Regions from separate parts of the Arthrobacter sp. AG258 genome, predicted to be linked through region 3. Evidence: riboswitches for the same ligand, from Rfam matches in the RefSeq annotation. Region 3 holds a riboswitch; each other region holds the start of a gene.
The links. Region 3 has a riboswitch for cyclic di-AMP ahead of DFO47_RS16920 (glycoside hydrolase family 16 protein). Riboswitches for the same ligand answer to the same signal wherever they lie in the genome.
Positions count from the first base shown of each region.

Region 1: it holds a riboswitch for cyclic di-AMP, as region 3 does, so the genes downstream of both, DFO47_RS19365 (hypothetical protein) here and DFO47_RS16920 (glycoside hydrolase family 16 protein) in region 3, are expected to answer to the same signal.
Region 2: it holds a riboswitch for cyclic di-AMP, as region 3 does, so the genes downstream of both, DFO47_RS18060 (M23 family metallopeptidase) here and DFO47_RS16920 (glycoside hydrolase family 16 protein) in region 3, are expected to answer to the same signal.

Region 1 covers NZ_SOBI01000011.1:33,569-36,835, forward strand. Annotated here, with positions in the region: gene upp (uracil phosphoribosyltransferase) at 1-553, shown strand, start outside; gene DFO47_RS19360 (glyoxalase superfamily protein) at 598-999, shown strand; gene DFO47_RS19365 (hypothetical protein) at 1,067-1,774, opposite strand; cyclic di-AMP (ydaO/yuaA leader) riboswitch at 1,778-1,940, opposite strand; gene DFO47_RS19370 (glycosyltransferase family 39 protein) at 2,086-3,267, opposite strand, start outside.
Region 2 covers NZ_SOBI01000009.1:158,950-162,216, reverse strand. Annotated here, with positions in the region: gene serC (phosphoserine transaminase) at 1-153, opposite strand, end outside; gene DFO47_RS18065 (metal-dependent transcriptional regulator) at 426-1,127, shown strand; cyclic di-AMP (ydaO/yuaA leader) riboswitch at 1,236-1,478, shown strand; gene DFO47_RS18060 (M23 family metallopeptidase) at 1,489-2,310, shown strand; cyclic di-AMP (ydaO/yuaA leader) riboswitch at 2,423-2,620, shown strand; gene DFO47_RS18055 (C40 family peptidase) at 2,691-3,267, shown strand, end outside.
Region 3 covers NZ_SOBI01000008.1:115,574-118,840, forward strand. Annotated here, with positions in the region: gene DFO47_RS16910 (single-stranded DNA-binding protein) at 113-688, opposite strand; gene rpsF (30S ribosomal protein S6) at 760-1,065, opposite strand; cyclic di-AMP (ydaO/yuaA leader) riboswitch at 1,428-1,604, shown strand; gene DFO47_RS16920 (glycoside hydrolase family 16 protein) at 1,690-2,709, shown strand; gene DFO47_RS16925 (glycosyltransferase) at 2,842-3,267, shown strand, end outside.

The DNA of each region.
Region 1 (3,267 bases), on a different contig from region 3:
CCGCCAGCTGACGGAGGAGCTGGTGACCCTCCTGGCCTATGAGGCCACGCGGGAGGTCCGCACCGAGCCCGTCACCATCCAAACGCCCGTCAGCACCACGGTCGGCACCGCGTTCACCAAGCCCACGCCGCTGGTAGTTCCCATCCTGCGCGCCGGCCTGGGCATGCTGGAAGGCATGACCAAGCTGGTGCCCACCGCCGAGGTGGGCTTCCTGGGCATGGCCCGGGACGAGGAAACCCTGGACATCATCACGTATGCCGAGCGCCTCCCCGAGGACCTCACCGGCCGCCAGGTCTTCGTCCTGGACCCGATGCTGGCCACCGGCGGAACCCTGCGTGAGGCCATCAAGTTCCTCTTCAAGCGCGGCGCCTCCGACGTCACCTGCATCTGCCTGCTGGCGGCCCCGGAGGGCCTGGCCAAGCTGGAGGAGGAACTGGGCGACGCAAACGTGCACATCGTCCTGGCCTCCATCGACGAGAAGCTCAACGAGAAGTCCTACATTGTTCCCGGCCTCGGCGACGCCGGCGACCGCCTGTACGGGATCGCCGGGTAGGTTCCACCCTTTTTCAAAACCGTTCCCGCCGCTAGCCTGTGCGGATGGACTGGAAACTTGAACTTGTCTTTGTCCCTGTATCCGATGTGGACCGCGCCAAGGATTTCTACGTCAACAAGGTTGGCTTCAACGCCGACTACGACGAACGCCCGTCGGAGTCGATCCGCTTCGTGCAGTTGACGCCACCCGGCTCCGCCTGCTCCATCTGCATCGGCGAAGGGCTCACCGACGCTCCGCCCGGCACAGGATCCAACCTCCAGCTGGTGGTCAGCGACATCGAGGCTGCCCACCGCCAACTCAAGGGCAACGGCGTGGACGTCAGCGACGTGGATGTGCAGCAGTGGGGCCACTTCCTGTACTTCGCCGATCCGGACGGCAACAAGTGGTCTGTCCAGTACATCCCCTGGCGGAACGCCGGGCCGGGCGACGTCCGGGGCGCCGGTTAACGCAAACCGCGGGCCGCATCGACATGATGCGGCCCGCGGTTTGCGTTGCGCCCGGTGCTGGTGGTGCCTAGTACCAGTTGTGTGCCAGGTGGAAGTTCAACGCGCCGCAGGGCGAGGCGTAGCTCTTCTTGATGTAGTCCAGGCCCCAGTTGATCTGCGTGCGGTAGTTGGTCAGGTAGTCGGCGCCTGCGCTGGCCATCTTCTCCGCCGGCAGCGACTGGACGATGCCGTACGCGCCGCTGCTGGCGTTGGTGGCGGTGGTGGTCCAATCGGATTCCTTGGTCCACAGCGTCTGCAGGCACTGCATCTGGTCCGGTCCCCAGCCAAAGGAGGACAGCTGGCTGGCGGCGTAGGCCTGGGCGCCCGCGGGATCGTTAACCGCGACGGCGGGAGCAGGCTCAGGTGCGGGGGCCGGCGCAGGTGCGGGTGCTTCAGCAGGCGGGGCGGCGGGAGCGGGCGCGGGGGCCGGCTCCGCGGCCTGCGGTGCCACGCTGATGGCGGAAGGAGCAGGATTAGCGGCCGGGTTGGACCGGATTTCGCTCTTCTCGATGCTCATCTGGGCATCCGCCGCCGACGTGGAAGCGCTTGACCCGGTGGACGACGCCTGGGTCATGCTGTTGGTCGCCTGGCCTGCCGCGCCAACGCCAACCAGCACCGCGCATGATGCAGCGAGGACCGCAACACGCCGGCCCACGGTGGTCTTTTTGGCGGGCTGGGGTTTGGCCCGATGTTTTGCCTTGGTTTGCAGGCATGGTTTTGCCATGGATTTAGACATGATTGATCGCCTCTCACACCTGCGGAGTTAGCTGTCGGGTTCGGATGAGGGCATCCGGCCGCACGGAAAAAACACGTGCTGGCTTAACCCCAAGGGCAATCATTGCCCGGGACGGTGGGTCCCCCGCCTCTGCCGTTGCTCAAGCGGAATCCGGGAAGCGGCAGAGCTTGGCGTCAACCCGGGATATGCGGCCCGAACGGGGACCGCACCCAATCGACGGTACAGGAAGATTGCGCATTAGTCACATTTGGGTAACGGAAGTCACGAATCATGGCGCGTCGATTTGCTGCAGGCGGATCCCCGGCGCCGGGTTATCCCGCCAGGATATAGACCGTGGTCCCGCCAATGTTTTGCGCCGGGAACGTGGACTCCACCCACTGTGCAATCCGGGTGGAGGCGTCAAAGCCGCTGCTGGACATCATGGTCCCGCCGGCAATGAAGTAGTGGATCCGGCCTTGGGAGACCAGCGCTTGGAACTGTTCCAGCGTGGGGGAGGGGTCGGTGCCGTTGAAGCCGCCCACGGCCATCACCGGCAGTTCCGTGGCCAGTTGGTAACCTGCGGCATTGTTCGAACCGACTACTGCCGCTGCCCAGGTGTAGTTTGAGGCACCGTCCTTCAATGCGGCCACGAGCCCGGCCGACGGCGTGGGCGCACCCAGAAGGCCGCCCATCCCGCCGGCGCGGCCACCGGTGGCACCCTGACCGCCCTGCGCTGCCCCGCCCTGGCCTGCTGCCCCGCCCTGGCCGGCACCCTGGCCTTGTCCGGCCTGGCCTTGTCCGGCCTGGCCTTGTCCAGCCTGGCCGTTCAACTGCCGGGACGTGCCGCCCGCGCCAAACCCGCCGGTCCGGTTTCCGCCGAACCCGCCCGGGCCGCCGAACGACGTCGCCGGTCCGGCGCTGACAATGGCCCCGCTGTGCGCCGTCGCCGCCGTCGACATGGAGAAGGCCAGCGGGCCGGCCAGCGATGCCGCAATGGCGAGCGCCGTCGTCGTCCGTTGCACGGAGCGCAGGCGGATGAACCTGTTCAACCCTGTTCCTGCTGCGGCCGCAAGGCCTGCAGCCAGCACCACCCAGCGCAGCCACGGGCCGTAGGCGGATGTGGTTCCCAGCAGGGTGAATGCCATCAGGGCTGCCGCGGCCACTGCGGCGGCCAGGAAGACCGCCGCTGCGGCCTGCCGCCGGTGCTGCCAGAGAAGTACCGGGCCCAGGCCGGCCAGGGCTGCGATCCCGGGCGCCAATGCCACCGCGTAGTAGGGGTGGATGATGCCCGCCATGAAGCTGAAGACCAGGCCGGTCACCAGGACCCAGGAACCCCAGATGAGCACCGACGCCCGGACGGCGTCAGTCCGCGGCGCCCGGCGTCCCACCCACAGCAGGCCGGCAGCAAGGATCAGTGCGGAGGGCAGCAGCCACGCGATCTGGCCGCCAAATTCGCTGTTGAACATCCGCAGCAGCCCGGGAACGCCCCAGCCGTTGGCGCCGCCCACGCTCCC
Region 2 (3,267 bases), on a different contig from region 3:
GACCGGAGCCTGCCGGTGGGATGTGCCGAGGATAGTCTTCGACGCAGCGGACAGGGCATCGATCTGTTCCGGCCGGACCTTTGAGGGGCCGGCCCCGAACCGCCCGTCCTGGGGCAGGAGGTTGGCGGGAATCGTGATGCTGGTGTCGCTCACAGGTGCTCCATTCGGCGGGGACGAAAGCTGTGGTCCGGGTGGTTGGTGGCCGGGAGCCGGCCATGGCTGCAGTGCAAACCTTCCCCAATTCTGCCTGAAGCGCGCAGGGTGGCGGGAGCGGGCGGCGCCAATGTCCAGCCAATGAGACGCCGCAGGCGGCAGGCCCTATTCGGACTAAATCAAAATAGGCTAAACTCTTCCCCGGACTACGTCGCGGGAAGAGGCGATACGGTGGGACAACGCAAGGTACTGCGCTCGAGGAGCTGAGCTGGATGACGGATCTGATCGACACTACGGAGATGTACCTCAGGACCATCCTGGAGCTTGAGGAAGAGAACATCGTTGCCCTCCGGGCCCGTATCGCCGAACGCCTGCGCCACTCGGGGCCTACCGTTTCCCAGACCATCGGCCGGATGGAGCGCGATGGCCTGGTCGTCGTCTCCGGTGACAGGCACCTGGAACTGACCGACACCGGCCGCAAGCGTGCCACTGAGGTCATGCGGAAGCACCGGCTGGCCGAGCGCCTGCTGGCCGACGTGATCGGATTGGACTGGGCCTATGTCCATGACGAAGCCTGCCGCTGGGAACACGTTATGAGCGAACGGGTGGAGCGGCGCATCTACGAGATGCTGGACCACCCCACGGAGTCGCCCTACGGAAACCCCATCCCCGGCCTTGCCGCCCTGGGCGGAGAGCCCGGACCCGGGTTCGGCGACGGCGCCATCAGCCTGGTGGAGGCAATGAAGGCCTACGGGCCTGAATCGGCAGTGACCATCAGCCGGCTGGCGGAACCGATCCAGGTGGAGCCGGAACTGCTGACCCAGCTCGACGAGGGCGGTATCCGGCCCGGCGCGTCTGTCTCCCTGGAACGCGTCGGTGACTACATTTCGGTACGGGTGGCGGGAATCGAGGGCGCGCTGGAGCTGCCTCCCGAGGTGGCGGCACACGTTTTCGTCGCCGTGAACCAGGCCTGACGCCGCGTTTCCATACCCCACCCGGGGGATTCCAAGCAAAGATAACGGAATTGTTACCTAGGGTCTTAAGCCCCTATAGTGGAACCCAGCGTTGATACTTAAGCGTTACCTGATCCGGAGCCGAGCTCTGCCAGCGGGCCAGGTGTACGAGTCGTTACTGGCAGAGGCGGGGGAACCACAACCGGCAGCGGGGGACTGCCTTGGGGTGAAGTCCGTCAGCAGCAAGCCTCTCCAGTGAAGGATTCTTCCGGGAATATCCCTGTGTAGAAGTTTGCCCATGACGGACCGGGTCTTTGATCTCTCTGACCCGAATCCGACAGCTAACTCCGCAGGCTATTCCAGAGAGGAACCCTTCTTGACCATGCAGACCTCCCGGGGCCGCCGTCGCGCGGCGGGCCCCCCTGAGGCACCCCGGGTTGTCGAAGTAGCCGCCGCGGAGCGCCCCCGCGACCCGCAACGGGATGCACGCCGCCGCCGGGGTCCGTTCCGGCAAATCACCGACTTTGCCGCGGCCAGCGGCATCGGCCAAAAGGCTGGCATCGCCCTCGCCGCCACCGGCCTGGTGCTCACGGTGACCATGCCCGCCACCAGCCCCGTTATGGCGACGGATGCGGCCGGAATCGCACCCCAGGCCGCCTCCGCAGTCAGCCCCCAGCCCCAGATTTCCGCGGATGTAGGCGCCCAGATCGACTTCAGCCGCTCAGCCGTCGTAACGCAGGCGGACCCCGACGGGAAGCTGAAGCAACTGCTGAGCGCCCAGTCGGCCGGATCGGTAACGCGTGCGGCTTCCGCCGGGACCCTGGCCGCGCCGCTGGCATCCCTCGTGACCGCGTCGCCCTTCGGCTACCGGGTCAGCCCAATCACCGGCGGCACCGGAGATTTCCACCGCGGACAGGACTTCGTGGCACAGTGCGGGACGTCCGTCCTGGCAGCCGCAACAGGAACCGTGACCTTCGCCGGCTGGCACCAGTTCGGCGGTGGAAACCGGGTGGTGATCGACCATGGCAACGGCCTGGAGACCACGTACAACCACCTCTCGTCCTTCAACGTCAAGGTGGGCCAAACGGTCTCCCGCGGCGAAGTCGTGGCGTTGAGCGGGACCACCGGGGCGTCCACCGGCTGCCACCTGCACTTCGAAGTTCAGGTCAACGGCGAAGTGGTCGATCCGATGGGCTGGCTGTAACCGTTTGATTGCGCACTCCCAGATCGCCGTGACCCGCCGTGACCTGAATGTGACATTGAAGCAAAACTGCTGTACCGTCTAACTCGCGTCAACTTTTCCGAAGTTGACGCTCTTGAGTGGATTGCCTAACTCTGCCACCGCTCAAGGTCCGTTCGCATTTCATCGTCTGGCAGGGGCGGGGGAACCAATTTTGGCCTTCTGCGTTCTGGAAGGCCTTGGGGTTAAGTCATGAGCTTCCCAGGAAGCGAAGTGGCCGGGTGACTCCCATCCGAATCCGACAGCTCACCTCGCAGGCATTGGGAGAGGCTACCTTCGTGTCTTCACGCCATAATTCTGCGCGCCACCGTGCGCAAACGGTTCGCGCCAACCCCTTGGACGCCATGTCCAAGGCCGTAAGCGCCAATGCCGGGACCGTGGGCCGCCAGGCTGCCGTTGTGGCAGCGGCTTCAGGCCTCATCCTGAGCATGGGCCTGCCGGCCAACGCCGCGGACACCACTGCCGGCATCTCGGCCTCCACGGAGTCCGGTTCCGCGCAGACCGCCCTTGCTGTCACCGCGGCCCCCACGGCCACCGTTTCCTTCGAGCGTCCGGCGGTCAAGACCACCGCCGCCCCGAAGGTGGAAACCGTGCGCACCCAGTCCACCGCGTCCGCGGACCGCACCGCCACCACTGCCGGCCAGGAGGCGTCCAAGGCCGGACAGGCAGTGGAAGCCGTTTCGTCCGCAGCCACCTCGGGTATCGCCGCGATCGCCTACACCGGCATCGGCCACCCCTACGTCTGGGGCGGCACCACCCCCAACGGCTGGGACTGCTCCGGCTTCGTTCAGTGGGTCTACGCGCAGGCTGGAATCAGCATTCCCCGCACGAACGCGTGGAGCATCATGACCCCCACCTCCACCCCCCAGCCGGGCGACCTCGTGGTCCAGAACGGCGGCGCACACGTCGGCATCTACGTCG
Region 3 (3,267 bases):
TCTAGGGAGCCCGTGGATATTGATCCACGGGATGGTGGTGGTCCGACGGCGGCAAAACCTTGGGTGCCTTGCGGCTCCCGGGCATTCCCGGCATCGGGCCGTTGTTTGGGTTTTAGAAGGGAGGTTCGGAATCGGGGCCGTTGCCCCAGCCGCCTGCATTGGACACGCCGGGCGTGGCCCAGGGATCGTCCTGTGCAGCCTGCTGGTTGCCGCCGCCCCAGCCTCCACCGGAGTTGCCGCCCTGGTTTCCACCAGGGTTGCCGCCTCCGAAGCCACCGCCGCCGTTGCCGCCGCCGAAGCCGCCCCCACCCTGTCCGCCGGAGCGCTGGGTGCGGTTGACCTTGGCGTTGGCGTAGCGCAGGCTGGGGCCGATTTCGTCGACCTCAAGCTCGATGACAGTGCGCTTTTCGCCTTCTTTTGTTTCGTAGGAACGGCTCTTCAAGCGGCCGGTGACGATCACGCGCATGCCCTTGGTCAGGGATTCGGCGACGTTCTCGGCAGCTTCACGCCAGACCGCGGCGCGGAGGAACAGGGTCTCCCCGTCCTTCCACTCGTTGGACTGGCGATCAAAGGTGCGGGGGGTGGAAGCGATGGTGAAGTTCGCTACTGCGGAACCGGACGGTGTGAACCGCAATTCCGGGTCATTGGTGAGGTTACCGATGACCGTAATGGTGGTCTCGCCTGCCATCTACTGCCTCCTTGTTCGATCCTGGGTGAAGAGTGCGTTCCTGCGGGGTAAAGAATGAATTTTGGTGCTGATTACTCAGCAACAACCTTCTGCTCTTCGGGGCGGGTGATCTTGGTGCGCATGATGGTCTCGTTAAGAGACAGCTGGCGGTCAAGTTCCTTGGCGGTTTCCGGCTTGGCGGTGAAGTTCACCACGGCGTAGATACCTTCGGACTTCTTCTTGATCTCGTAAGCCAGACGGCGACGGCCCCAGATGTCAACCTTTTCGATGGTTCCACCATCGTTGGTGATGACGTTCAGGAACTTCTGAAGCGACGGCTCAACGGTACGCTCTTCGACCTCGGGGTCGATGATTACCATCAATTCGTAAGGACGCATATGTGAACCCACCTCCTTTGGGCTAAGCGGTTACGGCATTTCCGTAACAGGAGGTTCATTTGCGATTCCGCGCAGTGCCTTGCCACCAGTACGGAGGCAGGACGCAGCACAGACTTCAATATCCTAGTGCATCTGGACCTGATAGGCGATTCGCGCTTGACTCAAGGCTAGCCGCGTGATGCGGCAGGAGCAGCCCGACCGGACACGTATGTGGAAAACGCAGGAGTGTGCCGGTCGCCATTAGACGTCTATGCGGTGCACCGCGGGACGCCACGCCCACCGCGCCGCTTCCGTTACCCAATTGTGATTCCACAGGGATTTTCGTGTACGGTCTTCGGGTGGGCCGCCCCAGCCGGCCCCAATCCCGGAAGACGCCCAACTCTGCCGCTTCCGCGATCCCTCAGGTTCCAAGGCAGAGGCGGGGGACCCAAGTGTCACGGGTATGGCTCCCGCCTGCCCTCGGGGTGAAGCCGCGATCCGCGGCCGAATGGCAGCATTCGAACCCGACAGCTAACCCCGCCGGCGTTGAGAGGTAAATTCCCCATGCCCGCATCCCGCAAATCGAGCGCCAAACGCGCCCGCCGTCATCAGAATGAGACCCCATCGGCCGGGCTCCGTCAGTTCTTGACATCCAGAGATTCCCGCCGCCTGCCCTTGGCCGCCGGCCTGGCAGCAGCCGTCCTCGGCGCAGCCTCCCTTGGCCTCGGCGTCGCCAACGGCAATGAAGCTGCCGACGTATCCCGGGTGGCCAGCGCCGCCGGGGCCGGCAGCGAGGTACAGGTCCAGCCCACCCCGTCGGCCGCAGTCCAGTCCGCTCCGGCGCCCGCCCCGGCACCGGCAGCCGCACCCGCGCCCGCACCAGAGCAGGCTCCGGCCCAGGCGCCGGCTCCCGCGGCACCCGCCCCGGCTCCGGCCGTGGCGGCTCCTGCACCGCAGTCCCCCATCGCCGTGGCACCAGCCTCGGCACCGCTGGCCAACAGCGGGACGCCCATGCCCGCAGGGGTCCCCGGAAACTGGACCATGACCTTCGCTGACGAGTTCAACGGTTCAGGCCTGGACAGCGGTAAGTGGTCCAACTGCTGGTTCTCCCCCAACTGCGGAACCATGAACAAGGTGGCCACCAGCCCAGCCAACGTCTCCGTGGCCAACGGCAACCTGGCCCTCAGCCTTGCCTCCTCGTCTTCCGGGTCCTTGGTCTCCACGAACCCGAAGGGTGGAGCGGGCACCGGGTACCAGTTCACCACCGGGTACGTCGAGGCCCGCATCAAGTTCCCCGGCAACGCCAACGGCCTCTATAACTGGCCCGCGTTCTGGACCACCGGGCAGTCCTGGCCGGCCACCGGCGAGAACGACATCGCGGAGGTCCTCCAGGGCAAGATGACCGTGAACTACCACTCCGGCTCCGGGTCACACAACCAGGGTGGCGTCGGCGGCAACTGGGCCAACGAATACCACACCTTCGGCTTGCACCGGATGGCCAACTCGTCGGACGTCTACTTCGACGGCGTGAAGGTCAAGTCCTACCCCACGGACGACGGAAACGCCCCGCAGTACATCGTGCTGAACGTCGGCGCTTCCTCGACGAACCCGGTGTACGGCCCGCAGTCCCAACTCCTGGTGGACTACGTCCGCGCCTGGCAGTAGCCGGCCACGCGCCCCCTTGGAAAGGGCGACGGCGGGACTTCCCGCCGTCGCCCTTTTTTGGCTTCCTGCGGTTCCCCACAAAGTTGCCCAGAGCAACCCTGCCACCCGAGTGTGATCCAGTACACTCTTGCAATGAAGCTCCTGTACGTGACGGAAAGCGTGCCAAACCGGGACCCGCAACTCGGTGATGGAAGCTCCATGATCCCGTACGAAGTGATCCTTCACCTTCCCGCGGATGTTGCCGTCACGCTGCTGACGTTTTCCGGCCCTGTCCCGGTTCCGGCGGAGGTCCGGGCCCGCTGCGAAACCGTCCACGAACTAGCCCCGCGGGACGACCCCGCCGCATTTGTCCGCTCCTTCGGCGGCCTCGCCGGCCTGGGAAAGCACCGGCGCTCCACCCCGTCAGCGCGGGCAGCGGCAGCCACCCTGTCCGGCAGCAGAGAGGCCACCCTCATCCATGGCCCGCACGCCCTCTTCCTTTCGCATCATGTGGCCGGTCCCGTGGTGCTGCAAACGGTGGACCCTTGGTCCATCCGGGCCGCCATGGACACGGATATT